2 regions of the Catenovulum sp. SX2 genome follow, and region 1 is predicted to be linked to the other one. Evidence: predicted binding sites of a transcription regulator. Region 1 holds the regulator's gene; the other holds the start of a gene.
What was found. The regulator LexA, encoded in region 1, represses DNA repair genes until DNA is damaged. The targets are predictions, from matches to a motif close to TACTGTATNNNNATACAGTA.
Positions count from the first base shown of each region.

Region 2: ACMZOO_RS16065 (DNA recombination protein RmuC) is a predicted target of LexA. The motif match lies at 2,005-2,024, and genes of this name have one in related genera.

Region 1 is NZ_CP182493.1:1,662,953-1,666,391, forward strand. Features, by position in the region: gene coxB (cytochrome c oxidase subunit II) at 13-1,137, opposite strand; gene lexA (transcriptional repressor LexA) at 1,508-2,131, opposite strand; gene plsB (glycerol-3-phosphate 1-O-acyltransferase PlsB) at 2,295-3,439, shown strand, end outside.
Region 2 is NZ_CP182493.1:3,802,908-3,806,346, forward strand. Features, by position in the region: gene pabB (aminodeoxychorismate synthase component I) at 1-272, opposite strand, end outside; gene ACMZOO_RS16060 (fumarate hydratase) at 368-1,894, shown strand; gene ACMZOO_RS16065 (DNA recombination protein RmuC) at 2,028-3,305, shown strand; gene ACMZOO_RS16070 (DUF6174 domain-containing protein) at 3,420-3,439, shown strand, end outside.

The sequences.
Region 1 (3,439 bases):
CATTAATCTCCCTTATTCGCCCTGATTTATAAATTGATGAACATCTTTTGGTTGGACTAAATCGCCGGAGTTCATACCCCAAGCGTTGCGCTCGTAGGTAACAACTGCCGCTATTTGTTTTAAACTCATCTGTTTAGCAAAAGCTTGCATGGCCGTACCTTTTTTACCATTAACCACTATATCAATATGGCCGTTTACATCACCCAAGGTTATTGGGCTGTTAATTAATGATGGAAATACCCCAGGTAACCCAGCGCCATTGGCTTGATGACAAGCCGCACAATAACCCATGTATGCCGCTTCACCTTCTTTCATCAACTCTTCAAAGCTCATGTTCATTGCCAATAATCTAGCTTCTTCTGCGGCAGCAGCAGCTTTAAGCGCTTTTTGCTGAGCCATCCACTCATCAAACTCTTCTGGTGGCAAAGCTTTGACCACTACAGGCATAAAACCATGATCTTTACCGCATAATTCAGCACATTGACCTCGGTAAATGCCGGGCTCGTTTACGCGAGTCCAAGCTTCATTAATAAAACCAGGGTTTGCATCTTTTTTCACAGCAAAATCAGGCACCCACCAGCTATGAATTACATCATCTGAAGTCATTAAAAAACGGACTTTGCGGTTGGTTGGAATGACTAAAGGTTTATCCACCTCAAGTAAATAGGTATCACCTTTTACCCATTTATTCTGGATTTGTTCCATTGGGGTCGACATCAAACTATAAAACTCAATGTCATCATCTAGGTATTTGTAATGCCATTTCCACTGTGAGCCTGTCACGACAATGCTAATGTCAGACTCGGAAGCGTCTTCCATTTCAAACAAGGTTTTTGTAGCTGGGATTGCCATACCAATCAAAATGAAAAAGGGTACTATAGTCCATGCCACTTCCACTTTTAGGCTTTCATGAAAATTGGCCGCTTTCACCCCTCTTGATTTACGGTGAAATACCATAGCCCACAGCATTGCACCAAAAACCACAACCCCAATGGCGATACAGATATAAAATATCGTCATATGTAAGTCATAAACTTTTTGGCTTATGTCTGTTACCCCAACCGGCAAGTTTAGATCACTCCGCTCGTTTGAAGCTAAACATACAAAAGATAAGCTAGACGCTATAACAGCGAAGATAAATGCAACAACTCTTTTGACCACAGCTAAAACTCCTTGTTTTTTGCTGATCAATTGGCGTGTAGAAGTTAGATTGTTAGCGCAACGATTCCCACATCAATTAATACAACATTAGTTTTATTTTATTACTGCGTATACAAACATGCGTTTGCATAGGTTATGAATAAAAAATAGACAATGATTTGCATTAGATCCAATAACAAACAAAAATATTTTTATTTTTTAACAATTAAGCGAGGGAATTTATTAGATATTAGTTGAAAGGAAAAAACAGCAAGCGGCAAGATCATAGCAATAAAGGCGAGTGCAAGGTAAATAACCACTTAACACTCTTCTTTATTACACAAAGGAGAAAAAGGAAAAATAAAACTTAGAAGCCACCTGTACTTCTAACAACACCAACAGCTAAACCTTCAATTGCAAAAGGTGTAGTGGTTAAATCAACTTCTATTGGTGCAAAATCAGCATTTTCGGCAATTAGAATAACTTTATGGCCTTTTTGTTGATAACGTTTAACAGTTACGTCATCTTCGACCCGAGCTACCACAACTTGACCATTTTGTGCAGTTTGAGTTTTATGTACAGCCAATAGGTCACCATCTAAAATACCAACATCTATCATACTGTCGCCGTGTACACGCAGTAAAAAATCTGCATTTGGTCGAAACAATGCAGGGTCAACTTTATAGTGTTGTTCAACGTGTTCAGTTGCTAATATTGGGTTACCAGCCGCTACACGGCCAATTAGCGGTAAACCTTCCTCTTCAACTAAGTCACCATCTTGGGCAACTAAGCGAATACCACGTGAGGTACCGGCCATAATCTCAATCACACCTTTTTTCGCTAACGCTTTTAAGTGTTCTTCCGCAGCATTGGGTGATTTAAAACCTAAAATTTTCGCTATTTCAGCACGCGTTGGTGGCATGCCAGTTTCTTGAATATTGTCTTTTATCAGCTGTAATATTTCGCTTTGTCTTGGCGTGAGTGGGCGCATAACAATGTTTATCCATACAGTACAAAGTACTGTTAGTATATACAGGCTAGATAAAAACACAAGCTCAAGCTGAATTTAATCCAACATTTGCAAAATCCGAAGCTAACCAAATAATAAGTTGCCGTGCTACAATAACGGCAAATTTTTTTCTACTTGTTATTAGATGACTGACTACAAAAAGCTATTCAGCTATTTAATTGAATACCCCACACGCTTGTTAACAAAGTCAAAATTGGTATTAGGCCAGTTTGATAAGCTCACACAAGACTGTGGTACACAGCCAATATTTTATGTATTAAAACACGATTCGATAACCGATTTATTGGTGTTAAAACGAGCCTGTAGTAAAGCAGGTTTACCTAGCCCATTTAAGCCGGTAAAAATTGGTGAGCAGCTGTTTCGCCGCTACGTGTGTTTAGATAAATTACAACCTGTGTTACAAAAATCGTCTGGTGAAACCGACGCGAAAGCACAAATACAAACCGTATTGGATTTACATACAGTCAACACAGATTTAGACGCCAAACTTGTGCCTTGTTTTGTCGCTTGGGGGCGCTCACCGGGTGTTGAAACCAATAACATAAAAACCTTGTTCAACGACCAAAGAAAACCTAGCTGGTTGAAAAAGTTCTTTATAGTGTTGTTTTCCGGCCGAGATAACTTCATTTCAATTAATGAACCGCTATCCATTCGTCATGTTGTTGAAAACTATGGTTCAGATGATGAAATCAGCCACAAATTGTTACGTGTTGCGCGTTTTCACTTCCAGCGCCAACGTCTTGCTATGGCAGGGCCGCGTTTATGGCAACGCGATAATTTAATTACCTCGTTATTAGCGTCCCCTGTTATAAAAAAAGCGATTGAAGACGAAGCGAAAAGTAAAAATATTCCAATCGAAAAAGCCCGTCAAACAGCAAAATCCTATTTGGACGAAATGTCTGCCGATTATCGTGAAAGCCACATTAGACTGCTTGATCGTATTATGACTTGGGTTTGGAACAAACTCTATTCTGGTCTTGAAGTGAAAAATGGCGATGCTGTACGTAAACTTGCACAAGATGGTCATGAGCTTATCTATGTACCTTGTCATCGTAGCCATATGGATTACCTACTGCTCACTTATGTAATTTATTACCAAGGTTTAGTACCACCACATATCGCAGCAGGGGTTAATTTAAACTTTTGGCCTATGGGCCCAATATTCCGTCGCGCCGGTGCATTTTTTATCCGTCGTTCATTCCGCGGCAATAAACTTTATTCAGAGACATTTCGTGAATATTTAGCCCAGCTCATTAGCAAAGGTTATGC
Region 2 (3,439 bases), 2.0 Mb from region 1:
TCTTTATGTAAACGTCTCGCCGCTTTAAATGGGTCTTCAGAGGTTTCAGCAAGATAGCCACCATTTAGTAATTTTATTTGGGTTTTACCCGCTTGGTAGCGTAAAGTTGCTAATGGTTGACAGAGTAATATATCGTAGCGGCTATTTTGGTGCTGTGCGTTGGCAGAGTCTAAAAACATTGCGCCATTTTCATGCGCTACGACTGAAAAAATACTGGCTGCGTCTATAGTTGGCGACAGCTCAAGCTGAGTACAATATGGGCTGGTGTTCATTTAAACGATTGCATGTGCCAATGGCGAGAAATGGACAACAAGGTTATCATATTGCACACGGAATATAAAATATATCAAGCCACCGAGGAAAGATCATGACAGTAATAAAGCAACAAGACTTTATTGAAAGCATTGCAGATGCTTTGCAGTTTATCTCCTACTATCATCCATTAGATTATATTAAAGCTGTTGAAGCGGCTTACAACAAAGAAATTAACCCAGCAGCGAAAGACGCAATGGCGCAAATTTTAATTAACTCGCGCATGTCAGCTGAAGGGCACAGACCTATCTGTCAAGATACCGGCATAGTTACCTGTTTTGTAAAAATTGGTATGCAAGTGCAGTGGGACAAACACGATTTAACCGTACAACAAATGGTTGATGAAGGCACGCGCCGTGCTTATTTGAATCCAGATAACCCGTTACGTGCGTCTATCGTTGCAGATCCTGCAGGTGCACGTAAAAACACCAAAGACAACACACCATCAGTTGTTCATATTGATATGGTTGCTGGCGATAAAATTGAAGTGATGATCGCAGCCAAAGGTGGCGGCTCAGAAAACAAATCGAAAATGGTGATGTTAAACCCAAGCGATTCAATTGTAGATTGGGTATTAAAAACAGTACCAACTATGGGCGCTGGTTGGTGTCCACCGGGTATGTTAGGTATAGGTATTGGCGGCACGGCTGAAAAAGCCGGTGTTTTAGCCAAAGAAAGCTTAATGGAATCGGTAGATATTCAAGAGCTTATTGAGCGCGGCGCACAAAACGCTGAAGAAGAACTGCGTTTAGAGTTATACCGCAAAGTAAATGATTTAGGTATAGGTGCACAGGGTTTAGGTGGTTTAACGACTGTAGTTGATATTAAAGTCAAAACTGCGCCTACTCACGCAGCTTCTAAACCAGTTGTGATGATCCCCAACTGTGCAGCAACTCGCCATGCTCATTTCTATTTAGATGGATCAGGCCCTGCGGATTTAACTCCACCTAAGTTAGAAGATTGGCCTGAAGTTACTTGGGAAATTGGTGACAATGTTCGCCGTGTAAATGTTGATGGCATTACCCAAGAAGAAATTCAAAGCTGGAATGCCGGTGACACAGTGTTATTGTCGGGCAAAATCTTAACCGGCCGAGATGCAGCACATAAACGTATCCAAGAATATTTAGCCCGTGGTGAAGCTTTACCAAATGGTGTTGATTTTAACGGCCGCTTTATTTATTACGTTGGCCCAGTTGATGCTGTAGGTAACGAAGCTGTTGGCCCTGCAGGCCCAACAACTGCAACACGTATGGATAAATTTACCGACATGATGTTAGCTGAAACTGGCTTAATGGGTATGATAGGTAAAGCTGAGCGTGGTCCAGCTACTGTTGAATCAATTAAAAACCATAAAGCTGTGTATTTAATGGCTGTTGGTGGTGCTGCTTATTTAGTTGCAAAAGCGATTAAAAAGGCGCGAGTAGTCGCATTTGAAGACTTAGGTATGGAAGCTATTTACGAATTTGAAGTAGAAGATATGCCAGTTACCGTTGCTGTAGATTCAAGCGGTAATAATGTTCACCAAACAGGCCCTGCAATTTGGAGTGCTAAAATTGCTGAGTTAGATGAAAAATTAAAGTAATCACTTAAGTTTTTCTGCAGAATGGGAAGGCTACACATAGCCTTCCTTGTTTCTAAAGTATCTTGATCTACAAATAAATAATTGCCAACAAATTTCCCTAATGCTAAATTTACTGTAAATATTTACAGTTGATATGCATATGTTCGATTCGACTTGGTTATTCCCGGCTATTTTTATCCTCAGCGCCATTTCCACTTTATTATTATTGGTTTTGACCATTACACGTTTTGTTTCTAACGATAAAAACAAATTTTTACAGCTGCAAATGAATGAATTTAACGATTTGCGTATGTCGTTAATGAATCAAGTACATGAGTCATTTGCCAATTTAGAATCTAGGCAAACTCAACAATTCCAGCAGTTACTTAATTTAATTCATACTGCGGATAAATCAGACACCCAGCACAGAATCGAGCTGCTAGATAAACTGACTCGTCAACACCATGAGCATAGGCAAGAGTTGTCTAAAGCCATTCAAAACCACAGTGAAACCGTTGCTAAACGTTTAAATGAATTGTCGAATGTGACTGAAAGCCGTTTAGATAAAATGTCGCAAAAAATGAATGACAAACTGGCCGAAGGCTTTGAAAACACAGTTAAAACATTCTCTGATATTTTGCAGCGTTTGGCCTTGATAGACGAAGCGCAGAAAAAGATCACAGAGCTATCAGGCAACGTAGTTAGTTTACAAAGTGTGTTAACCGATAAACGCAGCCGCGGCGCATTTGGTGAGGTTCAGCTCTATTCGTTAATTGAAAATGTATTAGCGCCTAATCAATTTATTAAACAGTCGCGCTTGTCTAATGGTAAAATAGCTGACTGCCAATTATTGTTGCCTAAACCTACTGGCAATATTGTGATAGATGCAAAATTCCCACTAGAATCGTTTAAAAATTTAATTCAGCCACAAATATCCGAAATTGAAAAACGTGCTTTTGAACGTCAGTTTAAACAAGATATTAAAAAGCATATTCAAGACATTGCCGACAAATACATATTGCCCCCAGAAACCGCCGACAGCGCTATTTTATTTTTACCAGCAGAAGCAATATTTGCCGAAATACATGCTTATCATTCAGATATTGTTGATTTTGCTTGGCAGCAAAAAGTTTGGTTAACATCACCTAGTACGCTGATGGCGGTATTAACCACAGCAAAAGCTGTACTCAAAGACGAAGCAACCCGCGGACAAATTCACACCATTCAAAAACATTTAATTCATTTGGCTGAAGATTTTAACCGCTTCCAAGGTCGCTTTGACATGCTCGCTAGACATATAGACCAAGCGGCAGATGATGTGCGAAAAATTCATATATCGGCAGATAAAATATCAACTCGATTTAAATCAATCGAGCAAGTGAATATTGAAGAAGCGGACGTAAAGCAGGCCAAGATATCGGGTGAGGGGTAGTAATAGTATTTCTTCAAGGTAACAATAAGTTACACTTTTTTATTTGGCTTTAACATATGATGCCTTTTGAAACTAATGATACAAGGAAGGTCGATGAAGTTAATCCAGTTAATAATGTGCAGTTTGATTCTTGT